DNA from 2 places in the Microbacterium sp. gxy059 genome. Region 2 is predicted to be linked to the other one. Evidence: predicted binding sites of a transcription regulator. Region 2 holds the regulator's gene; the other holds the start of a gene.
What was found. Region 2 encodes LexA, which represses DNA repair genes until DNA is damaged. Its sites were predicted from a motif close to TCGAACANNTGTTCGA; they were not measured.

Region 1: the regulator LexA is predicted to act here: its motif matches at 3,171-3,186, upstream of NHL53_RS05970 (DUF222 domain-containing protein).

What each region holds. Positions count from the first base shown of each region.
Region 1 covers NZ_JAMXWT010000007.1:16,023-24,948, forward strand. Annotated here, with positions in the region: gene NHL53_RS05960 (FtsX-like permease family protein) at 177-1,583, opposite strand; partial or broken gene NHL53_RS05965 (ABC transporter ATP-binding protein) at 1,850-2,542, opposite strand; gene NHL53_RS05970 (DUF222 domain-containing protein) at 3,198-4,097, shown strand; gene NHL53_RS05975 (HNH endonuclease) at 4,180-4,800, shown strand; gene NHL53_RS05980 (hypothetical protein) at 5,147-8,836, opposite strand.
Region 2 covers NZ_JAMXWT010000010.1:5,806-14,731, reverse strand. Annotated here, with positions in the region: gene NHL53_RS07615 (LysR family transcriptional regulator ArgP) at 1-324, shown strand, start outside; gene NHL53_RS07610 (class I SAM-dependent methyltransferase) at 298-936, opposite strand; gene hflX (GTPase HflX) at 1,089-2,618, shown strand; gene NHL53_RS07600 (alpha/beta hydrolase family protein) at 2,634-4,610, opposite strand; gene lexA (transcriptional repressor LexA) at 4,658-5,341, opposite strand; gene NHL53_RS07590 (LysM peptidoglycan-binding domain-containing protein) at 5,539-5,916, shown strand; gene NHL53_RS07585 (histidinol-phosphate transaminase) at 5,938-7,017, shown strand; gene hisB (imidazoleglycerol-phosphate dehydratase HisB) at 7,027-7,632, shown strand; gene hisH (imidazole glycerol phosphate synthase subunit HisH) at 7,629-8,273, shown strand; gene priA (bifunctional 1-(5-phosphoribosyl)-5-((5-phosphoribosylamino)methylideneamino)imidazole-4-carboxamide isomerase/phosphoribosylanthranilate isomerase PriA) at 8,365-8,926, shown strand, end outside.

The DNA.
Region 1 (8,926 bases), on a different contig from region 2:
GAATCGCAGAAACGCACCCCGAGCCGGGCCGGATGGATGCCTTTCCGAGACCCGGGGCGCGCGGGGACGACCCGCGTCGCGGAAACGCACCCCCGGCCGGCGCGGAACCCGGCGCCAGCCGCCGTCTCGCGCGGCGGCCGGCGCGGCGAACCGGGCCGCCCGCCGAGCCGGATCCCCTACTCCGCCGCGCGCTCGGGCTCGGCAAGCACCCGCGTGAGCACGGGGCGCGTCGCGACGAGCGCGAGCCGCACGAGAGCGACGCCCGCGGCGAGGCACACGACGATGACGAGCACCGACAGCGGCGCGACGATCATCGCGAGCCCCACGACCGGGAACACGAGCAGCCCGCCCGCCAGGGCCGCGACGATCATCGTGAACAGCAGAGGCGACATCGTCGAGCGCACGCGCGCGCTCTCCATCACCTCGCGCGGCATCCCCATGCGGTCCGACGCGACGAAGACGGCACGGCGGTCGAGGATCGCCGCCGCCTGGTTGACGCCCACCGAGCAGGCGACCATGAGGAACGACACGACGAGGGTGATCAGCACGCCCGTGCGGATGTCGTCGGCGAGGAACATCTCCGGCCCGGCCATGTCGCCGGCGTCGATGCCGCCCGCGAACGCCATGCCGGATCCGCCCACGACCGCGATGAACGTCGTCATCGCGATGCCGCCGACCTGCCGCCAGGCCGCCTTCGGCGACTCGAGCACGGTGCGCGCCGCGATGAGGTGCCGCGCGTCCTTCGCCCGCCTGGCCTGCCCGCGGGCGTGCACGCCGACGAGCCACGGGCCGATGATCCCGAGCACCCCGACGCCCGCCGCGAAGACGCCCGCGAGCACGAGCATCATCGCGAGGGCGCTCCCCAGGGCCCCGAGCTGCCCCAGCACGACGGATCCCGCGATCACGACGACGGCGGCGATCGCGGCGCGGATCCACCGCATGCGCGGCACCTCCTGCTTCGTGCGCACGCCGAGGGGCGAGATGTTCACGCGGCGCAGGCCGACCGCGGCGCTGAGCGCGGCCACGATCGCGACGCCCGCGGCGACCGCGAGGAGGATCCACGGGCCGACCCACAGCGATCCGGCGCCGATCGCCTCGCCGCGGAACGGGATGAGGCCGACGAGCGGGATGAGCGCCGCGTAGAGCAGGATCCCCGCGACGGCGCCGATGATCGCGACGACGGTCGACTCCAGGACCGTCATGACCGTGACGAAGCCGGGCGTCGCGCCGAGGAGGCGCAGCGTCGCGAGGCGGTCGTCGCGGCGACGGGCGGAGAGGCGCGCGGCGGATCCGCCGAGGGACAGCAGCGGCACGGCGAGGAGCGCGAGGGCGAAGACGCTGAGCACGCGGTAGATGAGGACGAACCCGTCGTCGTCCATCGGCCACCGCCAGAACATGAGGGCGCCGCCCGCGACGACGAGCAGCAGCGCGGTGGTCACGGCGAACGCCGTGGCTGGCAGCGCGATCGTCGCGATGCTCTGCGCGCCGGGACGGGACAGGTGCCAGGTGAGGCCGGCGGCGCTCCCCCGGCGTCCGGTGCGGGCGAGCGGCTCCGGCGGAGCGGCGAGGGTCGCGGAGGTCATCGCGCGCCTCCCTCGGAGAACGGGGCGGGGGATCCGGGGGCGGGGTTCTGCGCCGCCGGGAACGCGGGTGCCTGCGCGACAGGGAACGCGAAGGCCTGCGTCGCGGGGGATCCGGGAGCCTGCGCGGGCACGGCGTGCGGGTCGGCGTACAGGGAGCCAGCGGGGGCAGCGGGCGCGGCGTGCGGGTCGGGCGCTCCAGGAGCCTGCGCCGGAGCCGCGAACCCGACAGCGGAGCCGCCGGGCGCACCCGCGGATCCCTGCCCTTCGTCCCCCACGACGCGCCCGTCGCGCAGGCGGATCGTGCGGGTGCAGCGGGCGGCGACGCCGGGGTCGTGGGTGACGACGACGAGCGCGTGGCCCTGCCGCAGGGTGGAGTCGAGGAGCGCGGTCATGACGTCGGCGGAGGTGGCGGAGTCGAGGGCGCCGGTGGGCTCGTCGGCGAAGATCACGTCGGCGCCGCCGGCCTGCGCGCGGGCGATCGCGACGCGCTGGGCCTGACCGCCGGAGAGCTGGCCGATGCGGCGATCCTCGAGCCCCGCGAGCCCGAGGGCGGCGAGCCACTGCGCGGCGTGCGCCTCGGCGGCGCGGCGCGGATGGCCGGCGAGCATGAGGGGCAGGGCGGCGTTCTCGACGGCGGTGAGCTCGGGCAGCAGGAGGCCCTGCTGGAAGACGAATCCGAGCTCCTCGCGCCGCAGGCGGGAGCGCTCGGCCTCGCTCATGTCGGTGATGACGCGCGCACCCCGCGCGGTCTGGAGGGCGACGGTTCCGGCGTCGGGGCGGATGATCCCCGCGAGCACGTGCAGCAGGGTCGTCTTGCCGGATCCCGAGGCGCCCATGATCGCGACGGCCTCGCCGGGATGCACGTCGATATCGACGCCGGCGAGGGCGTACGCGTCGCCGTAGGCCTTCGCGAGGCCGCGGCCGGACAGCAGCGGGTTCTGAGGTGCGGAAGTGTTCATGCTCCTATGCCACCCGACGCCCACCCCGCGCGTCGTCCGCCTGCGGAGGTGTCCGCGTCATCCTCGGGATGTATTCGAGGGGCGGGCGGATGGATCGGGCGGATCCGGTTCGGGGGCCGGGTGCGGCCCTCGGGAGCGCGGTGGGCGGGCGGGCGGATCCGGTGCAAGCTCGGTGCGGATCCGCGGGAGCGCGGCGGGCGACCGGGGTCGGGCGGGCGGATGGATCGAGTGCGCGGGGCGGGGTGCAGCGAATCCCGGATCCATCCGCGCCGCCGCGGGCTCGCGTGCGGCATCTGCGAGAGCGTCGTGTGCGGCGGGGTGGGGTCCGGGCGGGCGAGTCCGCGGAGCGCGGTGGGTCCGGTGTCCACCCCCTGACTCGCGGCATGTTCTGAGACGCGGATCTGCGGGGCGGAGCAGCGCGTCTCGACTGGCGCGGGTATGGCGGGAGGTTTCCGACATGTCGTGAGACACGGACCTCTGACCCAGAAGGCCATGTCTCGATTCGCGCTGTCATCGCCGCACGATTCCCGCACCTCGTGAGACAAGGATTCGCAGATCGGGTGGCTCCGGTGGAGGGCAGGCCATCGGCACGGATCGCGCGATCTGCGTCCGGATCCTCTCTCGACATTCGAATATTTGTTCGATAGAATGGAGCATGGCTACGACGCATACCCCCGATACCGGCGACCTCACGCCGGCGGAGCGTCGCTCCGTGAACGACTGCCTCGACCGGGTCATCGCCGCCGAGCGTGCGATCGCGCGGGAGCAGGCTGTGCTCGCGGAAGCACGCAGCCAGCTCGCCGATATCGCGGACCGGCAGCGGGAACGCCTCGGCGACACCGGCGGACACGATGTCGCAGGCCGTGCCATGGCAGCAGAACTCGCCGCCGCAGTGCGGGTCTCGCCGCGCACCGCGCAGGCGCACCTGTCCGAAGCGCAATCCCTCGTGCACGACTTCCCCGCCGCCGTCGCGGCGCTTCACGCGGGACGCATGTCCGCCTCGCAGGCACGCGCGGTCGCCGCAGAGGGCCTGCGCCTGCCCACCGAGATCCGCCCCGAGTACGCGCGCGACGCGGTCGACGCCGCCTCGTCGGCAACGCCCGGGCAGACGCGCCGCATCGCGCAGAAAGTCGCCGAGAGCCTCGACCCCGAGCCACTGCGAGAACGCCACCACCGTGCCCGACAGGACCGCCGGGTCGCCGCCACTCCGGTCGGTGACGGGATGAGCGAACTCTGGGCGCTCCTCCCCACCCCGATCGCAGAGGGCGTCTTCGACAGGCTCACCCGCATGGCGAGAACCGTGCGCGACGACCGCCGTGCAGTCGCGCGGGAACAGGCGAAGACACAGGGCACGACCGGCACCCCAGACGCAGCGCACCCGACGGGTCGCGCATTCGGCGTGGCACCCCTGGCGCAGGACGCGTTCGACACGGGTCCCGCGAGCACCGCGACACCCCTGGCACAGGGCGCGACCGGCACGGCACCCGCCCCCCCCGAACATGGCCGCGTCAGACCGTCGCGCCCTGGCGCAGCTGCGGGCCGACATCCTCGGTGACCTGCTCCTCTCCGCAGCCCCCACCGGCCACGACCTCCACACCGCCGGCACCACTACGACTCTCGCTCACCTCCAGGGCACAGTGACCGTCACGATCCCCCTCGACGAGCTCCACCGCTCCGACGGCGGTGCAGGAGCCACGATCGCTGGCAGCCCGGTCGATCCCGACAGCGCGCGCCTGATCGCAGGCCTCACCTCCGGCTGGGACCGCGCTCTCATCGACCCCACCACCGGGAACGTCCTCGCCACCGACCGATATCGACCCACCGCCGAACAGAAGCGCTTCCTCACCACCCGCGATGGCGGATGCCGATTCTCCGGATGCAGCATCACAGCGGATCGGTGCGATATCGATCACACGATCGACTACGCCCACGGAGGCCCGACCGCGACGAACAACCTCGCGCACCTCTGCGAGGCGCATCACGTGATGAAACACCACTCCGAATGGACCGTGACGAAGCTCCCGGACGGGCTCCTGGAATGGACCAGCCCAGCTGGCCGCGTCTACACCGATACCCCACCGGCACGGATCACGTTCCGCGACCCCGCAGCACCACCCCGGATGAGCGACGACGAGATCGAATCCAAGGCCGCGCTCTGCACAGACCACGACGCGTCCATCGAACCGGACGCGCACCGCGACACCCTCGGCGACCTGATCCTCGCCGGCGTAATCACCGACCCCGACCCACCCACGTGACAGGCACACGCCACCAGGCGAGGCGCGCACCCCGCCGGACGAGAGCGGAGCGGCGTCTCCGAACCGAGCGCTGGCTCGGGTCTGGCGAGCACGCGCACACGCCGAGCAACCGAGAAACGCCACCCGCTCAGACACAGATCACCCGGCAGCGCGCGAGCGGGACCGCGCCCGGATCCGAGACACCGCGCAGCGGGCTGACTCGCATCGGACGTACCCCGACGCGGCTCGGGAACGGGCTCCGGACGTCCCCGGGGGAGCTCCCGATCTACCGAGGACTGCGCGGTCCGAGGACGCGCGTGAGGGGTGCCGCTGCACTGCAGCGGCACCCCTCACGTCGCTCAGGTCGTCAGGCCTGGTGGCGGGAAGCGACCCCGCGTCGCCAGACGAGAACAGCACCCGCGGCCGTCAGCCCCGCGAACACCAGAGCCAGGGCCCCCAGGCTCAGCCCACCGGTCGGCGCCAGCCCCGCACCGGTGTCGTCGCCATCGGACCCGTCGTCACCCGGGGCCGACGCCTCATCGCCAGGCGCATCGTCACCCGACCCGTCGTCACCGGACTCGCTACCACCCGACTCGCTGCCGCCGGGCGCCGCGCCGCCGGGCCCGGAGTCATCCGGTCCGCCGTCACCGGACTCGGTCCCGTCACCGGGACCCTCGTCGCCGGCTCCGTCGTCACCAGACTCGTCCCCGCCGGGCGTCTCATCGACCGGAGCCTCGGCGATCGAGAGGTGCAGCGGCTCCGAGTCGGAGGCGAAGGCGGTCTCGGTTCGCGCGAAGCTCGCCACGATCTCGTGCTCGCCCGCGGGAAGCCCGTCGCTGAGGGCCAGCGTCGCCGCGCCGTCGACGACCTCGGCGGTGCCGAGCTCGCTCTCCTCCGCACCCGACGAGCGCTGGACGAAGGTGACGACGCCCTCGACGACCGGCTCATCGGCCGCCGCGACGCCGTCGAGGGCCGCGGAGCTCTCGCCCGTCGCGCCGCCATCGGGCGCCTCAGCGCCGTCGGGCACCTCGCCCGCCACCTCGGCGACGAGGGTCAGAGCATCGCCCTCGACGAGGTCTCCGCCCTCAGCAACACTCAGGGTGGTGCTCGTCGGCGTCAGCACGGAGATCTCCGCCTGCTGCACCCGCGCCGAGCCGGCGCCCGTCGCGGTCGCCTCGTGGGATCCGAGATCCGCGGCGGCGTCGATCACGAGCGTGGTGGTCGCCGTTCCGTCGGCATCGGCGATCACCGTGTCGATCTCGTCGCCGTCGAGCGCGAACATCACCGCCTCGCCCGCACGGTATCCGGTCGCGGTCAGCTCGACGTCGCCGCCGGGGGCGACCGCATCGGCAGAGGTGGTGAGGTCGCCGGGGCCGTCGAGCACCGCAGCGGCCTCGTCGCAGGCGTCGCCCTGCGCGCCGACCGGCGGCAGCTCGACCACCGGCTCGATCGCCTCGTCGTCCTCCGGCTCGATCACGCCGTCGTCCTCGCGGATGACGAGCTGCGAGAAGGCGCCCGCTCCCATGACGGCGTTCGCCGTGTTCGTGACGGCGACCGTGTATCCGGCCGCGCCGGCTTCCGACGGCTCGCTGTCGCCGTTCACCGGGAAGTCGACCACGCGGCACGTCTCGCCCGGAGCGAATCGCACCTTCTGCATGCCCGCCGCGACGGCGCCGTCTCCGCCGACCGAGTTGACGTATCCCACGACCTCCTGCTCGGAGGGCGCGTCGAGGTACACCGCGATGCCGGCCGTGCTGGGCCCGTCGCCCTCCTCCACGATCGTGGACGCGGTGTTCACCGTCGTGCGCGTGCCGACGACGGCGGATCCCGCCGACGGGGTCTCGAAGGCGAGATCCGAAAGGTAGAGCCCGCCCTCGGACGTGCCGTCGACGCCCACCTCGGCCGAGAAGCGCACCTCGCGCACATCGCCGAGATCGATGTCGGTCATCTCCGCGGTGGGGATCGTCAGCTGCTGCAGCACGAACTTGTTGAGCGTGGCGTGCGTGCCGCCCGGCATCCGGTTCACGGCCAGCGGCGCGACCTCCGAGGCGAGCGCGCTGAACTCGTTCCCTGCACCGTCGATCACAGTGAGGGTGAAGTCGGTTCCCGAGGGGACCGTGCGGTCGGGGGCGACCTTGACCGACAGCTGGGCGCGATCGGACACGTCACGCTGATCCGCGGGCACGCTGACCCGCAGCTCGCCCGTGCTGGGAGCGTCGGGATCCTCCTCCGACCCCGTCCAGGTCACGCGCGTGACCGGCGTCGCGGGCACGCTGCCGCCGAACCGCATGGCGGACCAGTGCGGCACGCGCCCCGATCCGATGTCGCTGGTCGTGCAGTACGGGGTCGTCGCCGGGATCGACGACCCCGTGTCCGAGCTGGCGCACACCTGCGCCGTCGCGTCGCCCGCCGTGCGGACGAGCGTGCTCGGCTCCGCGAAGTCGGCCACGAGCGTCGTCGCCTCGGTCGGCTGGCTCGCCATGACGCGGACGTCGGCGAACGACGTCGCCTCGGTGGTCGGCTTCACGGATCCGTCGAAGAGCGGCTGGAACTGCTCTTCTCCGCCCATCGTGAAGCGGAAGAAGCCGGTCATGTACGTCACGCCGAGCTGGTACTGCTCCTCGGCGGTCAGTCGCGTCTCGTCCTGGGTCGAGCAGCTGGAGGTCTCGTCCCGGACGCTCCAGTCGTCGCTCGCCGAGTGCGGGTAGAGACCGGGGGTCCAGATCGTGTTGAAGAAGTTGTGGTTGGCGCCCATCATCCACACCGCCGAGCGCAGCGCGTCATCGCCGAACGCATGGCGCGAGTCGTCGAACATGTGCTGACCCTGCTGGTTCGACACGTCGCCGTCGCAGTACGGGAGGAAGACGCCCATCGGCACGTCGGGCACGGTCATCCGCCCGAAGTCGACCGGCGCGAGGGGAAGCACCGACACGATCCCGAACGGATCGTCGCTGCCCTGGTTGAGCGTGACCGCGGAGGTGGCACCCTCGCCGCCGCGCGAGTGACCCATGATGCCCACCTGGTCGAGGTCGAAACGGCCCTCGAGCGAGGCCGCGGTGACGCCGGCGTCGGCCGCCGGCTCGTCGTCGCGGGTCGTCGCGTAGACGAGCGCCTCGTCGAGGGTGCGGGTGACCGTCGTGACCTCGCCGTCCTCGTCCGGCCAGCTGATGTCGTCGAACGACACCTCCTCGCCGTTCGACGCGTCGTCGAGCATCGAGAGCGTGTCGAGGATGAGCCGGCCTCGCGCCTGCGCGCCGTAGTCGAGGGCCAGCTGGTTGTCGTTGGAGTTGACGGCGTTGGCGGCGATCGACACCACGTTGTAGCCGTGCGAGGCGAGCACGCGCCCGGTCTCCTCGTACCCCTGGTAGGAGCGGATGTTCACCTGCTCGTCGATGCACGGCCAGCGAAGCGGGTTCTCCAGGCCGTCGATCCGCGAGCAGGAGCCGTGGCGGCCGTGGAGGAGGATGACCGTCGGCCGGGCGCCGGCGGCGTCCGTGAGGTACATCTTCCCCGTCATCTCACCGCGGATGCCGCCGATCGCCTCGAGCGCGACGGCCTGGTCGCCGAAGTCGTACTCCGCTTCGGTGACGCCGAACTCTCCGCGCTCGCTCGGCTCGGCGATGTCCGCCTCGAGCGCGAGATCCTGCACGCCTTCCAGCGCGTCGTCCTCGACCGTGAACGGCGCCGGGGCGCTCTCATCGGCCTTCGCATCGCCCGAGGCCCAGCCCTTCTCGACCGCCCCCGCCTCGGCGACGGTCGGGTCGCTGGTGACGACGGACAGCGACTCTCCGTCGTCGGACTCGGCGGCGAGGCCGATCTCGACGCCGTCCACGAGGAGCGTCGGCGCGTCGCTCACGATGGGCAGGGGCTCGTCGAGCTCGTACGTGACGAGGTACCCGCCGGGTGCGGTGGTCACCGACCAGCCGTCTCCGGAGGCCAGCACCCCGTCGTCGGGTGCGGCGGCGGCAGCGGGGGCGGATACGAGGACGGTCGCAGGCGCGAGCAGCGCGGCGGCAGCCACCGTCGCCGCAAGGCGCGAGGACGTGCTTCTCTTCATTTTTCTCCAGATACGGCATGGCGAAAGCCCGCGGCAGAGCGCTCTCGTGGCAGCGCGAAAGACGCCCGCAGGCGATCGGGGGAGGGAGAG
Region 2 (8,926 bases):
GACGACATCCAGTCCGACTGGCTGCGCGCGCACGGGACCGATCCCCTCGTGCCCCCGCGCCACTACGTCCCCGCGTCGGAGGACTACGCCGCCGCGGTGCGCCTCGGCATGGGGTGGGGGATGCTCCCCGTCGCGCAGGCCGGGCCCGCGATCGAGCAGGGGATCCTCCGCACGCTCGGACAGCCGGATCTCGCCGATCCGCTCTACTGGCAGCAGTGGAACCTCGCCTCGCCGGCGCTCACCGCGATGCGGGAGTCGGTCGTGGACGCCGCGCGCGCCGCCCTGGACCCGCCCGCGTCAGACGACGGGGATCGGGCCGGGTGACGGGCCGCCGTGATGGCGCACCTTGAGCACCCGGAAGCCCTTCGCGGTGGCGTGCCGCCTGGTCGAGAAGCCGTCGACGAACGTCTGATCCATCCACCGGTGGAGGGAGTCGCTCCCGAGGTTGCGCTGCACGACGAGGTAGGCGTCGCTGTCCGGGCCGAGGCGGGGGATCCACGTCTCGAGCAGCTCGTGCAGCTGGGGCTTGCCGATGCGGATGGGCGGGTTCGAGCGGATCGTGCGGAACGAGGCGTCGGAGGGGATCTCATCGGCCGTCACGGCTCGGACGTTGTCGAGGCCGAGGGCCTCGGCGTTGCGCCGCACGAGGTCGAGCGCGCGCTCGTTGACGTCGAGGGCCCAGACCCGGGCGTGCGGCGAGAGCATCGCCATCGTCAGCGCGATGGGGCCCCAGCCGCAGCCCACGTCGAGCAGATCGCCGCCGGGCGGCGGGTCGGGCATGTGCGCGAGAAGCACCTCGGTGCCCTTGTCGATGCGATCGGGGCTGAACACCCCGCGCGCCGTCACCACCTCGACCTCGCGGCCTGAGAGGGTCACGCTCAGCGGTCGCAGCTGCTCCGGGCTCGAGGGCGTCGCGCTGAAGTAGTGATCCCCCATGGCGGGCGACTCTACCGCAGGCGCGGGCGCTCCACGAGAGGCGGATTCCCAGAACGCCGTGGCCTCGCCAGGCGGATCCGCCCGCGCCGGGCCGCGCGCCTCCCGATCCGCGGTATCCTGGAGGGCTCAACACTCCCGATGAGAGGCATTTCTTGGTCGACAGCACCGAAACCCGCGTCCCCGCGGACGCACCCGCCCACGACGACGACGCCGTGGACCGCATCCTCGCACGCGACGAGCGGCGCGGCTCCGCCCGCGTGTTCGGCGCCGCGACGGCCCTGCAGAGCGACGAGACGGCGCGCGGCGGAGACGACGGCGAGCAGTGGGATCGCCAGGAGCGGCACGCGCTGCGCCGCGTCGCCGGCCTGTCCACCGAGCTCGAGGACGTCACGGAGGTCGAGTACCGGCAGGTGCGCATGGAGCGCGTCGTGCTCGTCGGCGTCTTCTCCTCGGGGTCGCTCGAAGACGCCGAGAACTCGCTGCACGAGCTCGCGGCGCTCGCCGAGACGGCCGGGTCGGTCGTGCTCGACGGCGTGCTGCAGCGCCGCCCGAACCCGGATCCCGCGACGTACGTGGGGCGCGGCAAGGCCGAGGAGCTGCGCGACATCGCCCAGGCGACGGGCGCCGACACGGTGATCGCCGACGCCGAGCTCGCTCCCAGCCAGCGACGCGCCCTCGAGGACGTCGTCAAGGTGAAGGTCATCGACCGCACCGCCGTGATCCTCGACATCTTCGCGCAGCACGCGAAGACCCGGGAGGGCAAGGCCCAGGTCGAGCTCGCCCAGCTCGAGTACCTGCTGCCCCGCCTCCGCGGGTGGGGAGACTCGATGAGCCGCCAGGCGGGCGGGCAGGTCGGAGCGGGCGGCGCGGGGATGGGCTCGCGCGGGCCGGGCGAGACGAAGATCGAGCTCGACCGCCGCCGCATCCGCACCCGCATGGCCCTGCTGCGTCGGCAGATCCGCGAGTTCGCGCCCGCGCGCGAGGCGAAGCGCTCCGAGCGCCGTCGCAACACGATCCCGTCTGTCGCGATCGCGGGCTACACGAACGCCGGCAAGTCGAGCCTGCTCAACCGCCTGACGCACGCGGGCGTGCTCGTCGAGAACGCCCTGTTCGCGACGCTCGACGCCACGGTGCGGCGCACCGAGACGGCCGACGGGCGGGTCTTCACGCTCGCCGACACGGTCGGCTTCGTGCGCGACCTGCCCCACCAGCTCGTGGAGGCCTTCCGCTCGACCCTCGAGGAGGTCGGGAGCGCCGACGTCATCGTGCACGTCGTCGACGGGCACCACCCGGATCCCGCGGGGCAGCTCGCGACCGTGCGCGGCGTGCTGGCCGACGTGGGGGCGCGCGACGTGCGCGAGATCGTCGTGTTCAACAAGATCGACCTCGTGGACGAGTCGGAGCGCCTCGTTCTGCGCGGGCTCCAGCCCGACGCGGTGCTCGTCTCGTCGCGCACGGGCGAGGGCGTCGACGAGCTCCGCCGCGTGGTCGAGGACGCCCTCCCCGTTCCGCAGGTCGAGCTGCGCGCCCTCGTCCCCTACGAGCGGGGCGACCTCATCTCGGCGATCCACGAGACGGGGCAGTTCCTGTCGCAGTCTCACGAGGCCGAGGGGACCCTGGTGCACGCGCGGGTCGACGAGCGCCTCGCGTCCGACCTCCGCCCGTTCGCCGTCGCCGGCTGACCGCGCGTCCCGCCGTCAGCTGAGAGGCAGCGGCGGGACGCCCGCGGGTGCGAACCCGAGCACCTGGCCGAGGAACGCGAGCTCGGCTGCGAAGCAGCGCTCGATCGTCTCGGCACTGCGGAACCCGTGGCTTTCGCCCTCGAACAGCAGATAGGCGTGGGGGACCCCGTTGCGGGCGAGCGCGTCGGCGAGCGCCTCGGACTGCGAGGGCGGCACGACGGGATCCTCGGATCCCTGGAGGATGAGCAGGGGGGTCGTGAGGCTCTCCGGTCGCGACAGCGGCGATCGATCGATGTAGACCTGCTCGTCCTCCGGCCAGGGGCCGACGAGCGAGTCGAAGTAGCGCGCCTCGAAGTCGTGCGTCTCGGCGAGCAGCATGCGCAGGTCCGCGACGCCGTAGCGGCTGATGCCGGCGGAGAACACGTCGGTGTCGGCGAGCGCGCAGAGCACGGTCCAGCCCCCGGCGGATCCGCCCTTGATGGCGATGCGATCGGGGTCGGCGAGCCCCGCGTCGACGAGGCCCCGCGCGGCCGCGGCCACGTCCTGCACGTCGGCCACGCCCCAGGCGTGCCGCAGCCGATCGCGGTAGGCCCGTCCGTAGCCGGAGGAGCCCGAGTAGTTGACGTCGAGCACGCCGATCCCGCGGCTCGTCCAGAACGCGGCGTTCTGCGAGAGGTCTCCCGTCACGTGCCCGGTGGGGCCGCCGTGCACGAGCACGAGCACGGGAGGCAGCTCGCCAGGGGGAGCCTCGGCGTCGGGGCTCGACGGGGGATAGAAGAAGGCGTGCACTTCGCCGTTGGGCCCCGGGAACGTCATGGGGCGGGCGACCGAGCGCAGTCCGGGCGCGCCGCCGACCTCCCCGCCGCGCACGGGGGAGAGCGAGCGCTCGTCCACGTCGAGCAGCCACAGGCCGCCGGGCACCTCCGCGCCCGCCCCGCTGAGGAGGACGCGCTCGCCCTGCACGTCCTCGATGTGCAGATCGCCCGTGAGCGGCGTCTCGAGCTCGGTCACGGCGCCGGAGGCCGGGTCGATCATGACGAGGCGTGAGCGGCCGTTCGTCACGACCGCGAGCACGCGGCCGTCGGCGAGCGGGGCGTACCAGCGGGTCCCGAGGCTCCATAGCGGGCCGCCCGTGTCGCCGTCGACGGGGAACAGCAGCTCGGGCGCCGAGGCGGCGGGTCCGTCGGAGATCCGGGTGCGGAACAGGTTCCATCGCGCCGGGCCGAGCGAGGCGTCGGCGGCGGATCGCGGAGGGTCGGCCGCGAACAGCAGCTCGTCGTCCGAGATCCACTCGGGCTGCAGCGCGGCGACGTCCGCCCCGGATCCGTGGCCGCCGGCCACGCGGATCCCTCCGACCGCGCGCCCGTCCTCGTCGAGATCGGCGACGCGCAGCTCCGCGGCGTCCCACGGCATGTCCGGGTGATTCCAGGCGATCCACGCGATGCGGCCGGCGCGGGGGGACGGGAAGGCGAGGAAGTCGCTGCCGGCCACGACGCTCGCGATGCGGTCGGGGTCGGCCGCCGCGGACCCGTCGATCGGGATCCTCACGATGTCGCGCGCCGGGGTCGTGTGGGGTTCCCCGTGGGTCTCCCTGACCGCCCAGAGAGCGTCCTCCGCCCAGACGAGGTCGCCGAAGCAGAAGCGCGGATCCTCCGGCGTGAGGGGCACGGGGTCGTCGCCCGGCGCGAGCAGGCGCACGCGCTGGTCGGCCTGCGTCACGAACGCGACGCGGGCGTCGCCGAGGAGCGTCCAGGCGCCGCCGCCGTACTCGTGCACGCGGGAGCGCGCGCTCCAGGGGGCGGGCAGCAGCGGCTGATCGGACGCCGACGACAGGATGGCGGTGCGCCCGCGCTCGGCGGGGATGCCCTCGGCCCAGAGGATCTCGTCGCCCGCGAATCGCGCTCCCGAGAGGCGGAGGGATCCGCTCGGCATGTCCTGGGGGCGGATCGGGGACGGCCACGTTCCGTAGGGGAGCTGCTGCGCGGGGGACATGCCCCCACGCTAGGGCACGGGCCGCGGACGCGTCACGCCGCGGGGCGTCAGACGGCGCGCAGCACCGCGACGACCTTGCCGAGCACGACCGCCTCGTCGCCGAGGATCGGCTCGAAGGCGGAGTTGCGCGGCAGCAGCCAGACGTGCCCGTCGCGCCGCCGGAACGTCTTGACGGTGGCCTCGCCGTCGAGCATGGCGGCGACGATCTCTCCGTTCTCCGCGGAGGCCTGCGCGCGGATGACCACCCAGTCGCCGTCGCAGATCGCGGCGTCGATCATCGACTCGCCCTGCACCTTCAGCATGAACAGCTCGCCGCCGCCGACCAGCTGGCGGGGGAGGGGGAAGATCTCCTCGACCTGCTGCTCGGCGGTGATCGGGACGCCTGCCGCGATCTGCCCGACGAGCGGGACGAGGGTCGCGTCGCCCATGGCGGGCGCGCTGTCGGCGGGGCTCTCGGTCGAGGCGCCTGGCAGGTCGATGAGCACCTCCATGGCGCGGGTCTTGCCGGGGTCGCGGCGGAGGTAGCCGCTCAGCTCGAGCTGCCCGAGCTGGTGGGTGACGCTCGAGAGCGACTTCAGTCCGACCGCGTCGCCGATCTCGCGCATGCTCGGCGGATAGCCGTTGACCTGGATCGACCGCTGGATCACCTCGAGGATCGCGAGCTGCTTCTCGCTGAGGCTCTTGCGGCGGCGGCCCGGCCGCTTTCCCTCGGTCCTGTCGACGGCGCTCATCCGCGTCTCCTCTTCGAATGTCAGTGGCCCCTGGTGGGCTGTGGTCGTCTCCCCGACGGTACGTCATGCGCACCGTTCTTCGACACCTTTGTTCGAGTGTGTCGCCGACATCGGGCGCGTCGGGAGATGATCGGGGGTTGACTCGATCGGATTATCGAAGATATATTCGGAACATCGGTACGACGGAGGGCATCACGATGAGCACGATCAGCATGGCAGCGGCGGGCGTCGGCTCGGCTCGCCCCGCGACGCGCACCCGTCTGCGCATTACCGCACGGGGGCGTCGCGTCCTCGCCGCTCTCGCGGCCGCACCGCTCGTCGGCGCGATCGCGGCGGGCGTCCTGGGTGGCGGCATCGCCCTCGGCTCCGGCGAACAGGGCGCGGAGCCGGGCTCGTTCGCCACCGTCACGGTGTCGCCAGGCGAGTCCCTGTGGACGATCGCGGAGCGCGTGGCACCGTCCGCCGACCCCCGCGACGTCGTGGCCGAGATCGCCTCGCTCAATCAGCTGGGCGCGCACCCCGTCCAGGCGGGCCAGACGATCGCGATCCCCGCCCAGTTCTCGTCCGACAGCTGAGTCGCGCCGTAGCATGGGGGCGTGGTGACTCTCGACGACCTGCCCCTCCGCGACGATCTGCGCGGTCAGAAGCCCTACGGCGCGCCCCAGGCGCCTCTCCCCGTGGCGCTCAACGTCAACGAGAACACACACCCGATCCCCGCCGAGGTCGCCGACGACATCGCGGAGTCGGTGGCCAAGGCCGTCTCGGGGCTCAACCGCTACCCGGACCGCGAGTTCGCGGAGCTGCGCGAGGGGTTCGCCTCGTACCTCGGCCACGGGCTTGCCGCCGATCAGATCTGGGCGGCGAACGGCTCGAACGAGGTGCTGCAGCACGTGCTGCAGGCGTTCGCCGGACCCGGGCGCTCGGCCTTCGGCTTCGCGCCCACCTACTCGATGTACTCGCTCCTCGTGCGGGGCGTGGGATCGACGTGGATCGCGGGGGAGCGCGGGGCGCGCTTCGAGCTGGAGCCCGGCGACGCCGCGCGTCAGGTGCGCGAGGCCGACCCCGATGTCGTGTTCCTCTGCGCCCCCAACAACCCGACCGGCACGCGGCTGCCACTCGACGTCGTCGAGGCGGTCTACGAGGCCGCGCGCGGCATCGTGATCGTCGACGAGGCCTATGTCGAGTTCGCCGGCGACGAGCAGCCGTCCGCGATCACGCTGCTCCCCGGACGCGAGCGCCTGCTCGTCTCGCGCACGATGAGCAAGGCGTTCGCCTTCGCGGGAGCGCGCGTCGGCTACCTCGCCGCCGACCCCGCGGTCGTCGACGCGCTGCGCCTCGTGCGGCTGCCCTACCACCTCAGCGCGGTCACGCAGGCGGCGGCGTCCGCGGCGCTGCGGCACAGCGAGACCATGCTCCGCACGGTCTCCGACATCGTCGTGCAGCGCGACCGCATCTCCGCGACGCTCGAGGCGCTGGGCTACGACCCCTACCCCTCGGCGAGCAACTTCGTGCTGTTCGGCGGGGTCGACGACCCGGCCGACACGTGGCGACGGCTCTATGACCGCGGGGTACTCGTCCGCGACATCGGCATCCCGGGGCACCTGCGCGTGACCGCGGGGACGGAGGCCGAGACCACCGCGTTCCTCGACGCTCTCGCCGCCCTCCGCGACGCATAGGATCGACGCATGACGAACGCCCGCACCGCGAGCCTGACCCGCACCACGAGCGAGTCCTCGATCGAGCTCGAGCTCGACCTCGACGGCAGGGGGAAGAGCGACATCTCGACGTCGGTCCCCTTCTTCGACCACATGCTCACCGCCTTCGCGAAGCACTCGCTGACCGATCTGCGCGTGCGGGCGACGGGAGACACCCACATCGACGTGCACCACACGGTCGAGGACACGGCGATCGTGCTCGGGCAGGCGGTGCGCGAGGCGCTGGGCGACAAGTCGGGCATCGCGCGCTACGGCGACGCGCTCGTGCCGCTCGACGAGGCGCTCGCGCAGGCGGTGGTCGACATCTCCGGCCGTCCCTTCCTCGTGCACGAGGGCGAGCCCGACGGCTTCGCGATGCACCTCATCGGCGGGCACTTCACGGGGTCGATGGTGCGCCACACCTTCGAGGCGTTCGCCTTCCACGCGGGGCTCACGATGCACGTGCGCGTCGTGTCCGGCCGCGATCCGCACCACATCGCCGAGGCCGAGTACAAGGCGCTGGCCAGGGCCTTCCGCCAGGCCAAGGCGATCGATCCCCTCGTCGACGGGGTGCCCTCCACCAAGGGTGCGCTGTGACGGACGCGCGCCCCGTCGTCGCCGTCCTCGACTACGGATCCGGCAACGTCCACTCGGCCGTCAAGGCACTCGACGCCGCGGGCGCGGATGCGCGCCTCACCCGCGACCGCGGCCTCGTCGCCGACGCCGACGGCCTCCTCGTCCCCGGCGTGGGGGCGTTCGACGCGGTCATGCGGCAGCTCGAGGCGATCCGCGGCGGGGAGCTCATCGAGCGCCGTCTCGCGGGCGGCCGACCCGTGCTGGGCATCTGCGTCGGCATGCAGGTGCTGTTCGAGCGCGGCGTCGAGCGCGGCGTCGAGACCGAGGGCCTCGGCCAGTGGCCGGGCGCGGTCGAGCGGCTTGACGCGCCCGTCGTCCCGCACATGGGGTGGAGCGCGGTCGAACCCGGCGCCGGCTCCCGGCTGTTCGCGGGGCTCGAGGGGGAGCGCTTCTACTTCGTGCACTCGTACGCGGCGCGCGCGTGGTCGCTCGATGTGATCCCGCCCTTCCCCGAGCCCGCGGTGACGTGGGCCGTGCACGGCTCCCCGTTCGTCGCGGCGGTCGAGAACGGCCCCCTGTCGGCCACGCAGTTCCACCCCGAGAAGTCCGGCGAGGCGGGCATCCGCCTGCTGCGCAACTGGATCGGCACGCTGAGCCGCTGAGCACCCCGCGCGGATTGGCGCGATGACCCCGCGGGGTCTAGCTTTGATGCTTGTGCGTGACGTGGGAGAGTCCCGCGGGCATCGAGGAGACATGAACGATTTCGCGTCCACCCCCGGACTGGTCCTTCTTCCCGCCGTCGACGTCGCCGACGGCCGCGCCGTGCGCCTCACCCAGGGCGAGGCCGGATCCGAGACGAGCTACGGCGACCCGGTCGAGGCCGCCGAGCAGTGGCGCGACCAGGGCGCGGAGTGGCTGCACCTGGTCGACCTCGACGCGGCCTTCGGCCGCGGCCAGAACACCGCCGTCCTGCGCCGCGTCATCAAGCACATGAAGGGCGTGAACGTCGAGATCTCCGGCGGCATCCGCGACGACGCCTCGCTCGAGGCGGCGCTGGAGAGCGGCGCGCAGCGCGTGAACCTCGGCACCGCCGCCCTCGAGAACCCCGACTGGACCGAGGCGGTCATCGCCCGCTACGGCGAGGCGATCGCGGTGGGGCTCGACGTGCGCGGCACGACGCTCGCCGCCCGCGGCTGGACCCAGGAGGGCGGCGACCTCTGGGAGGTGCTCGAGCGCCTCGAGGCCGCGAACTGCGCGCGCTACGTCGTGACCGACGTCACCAAGGACGGCACGCTGCGCGGCCCGAACATCGACC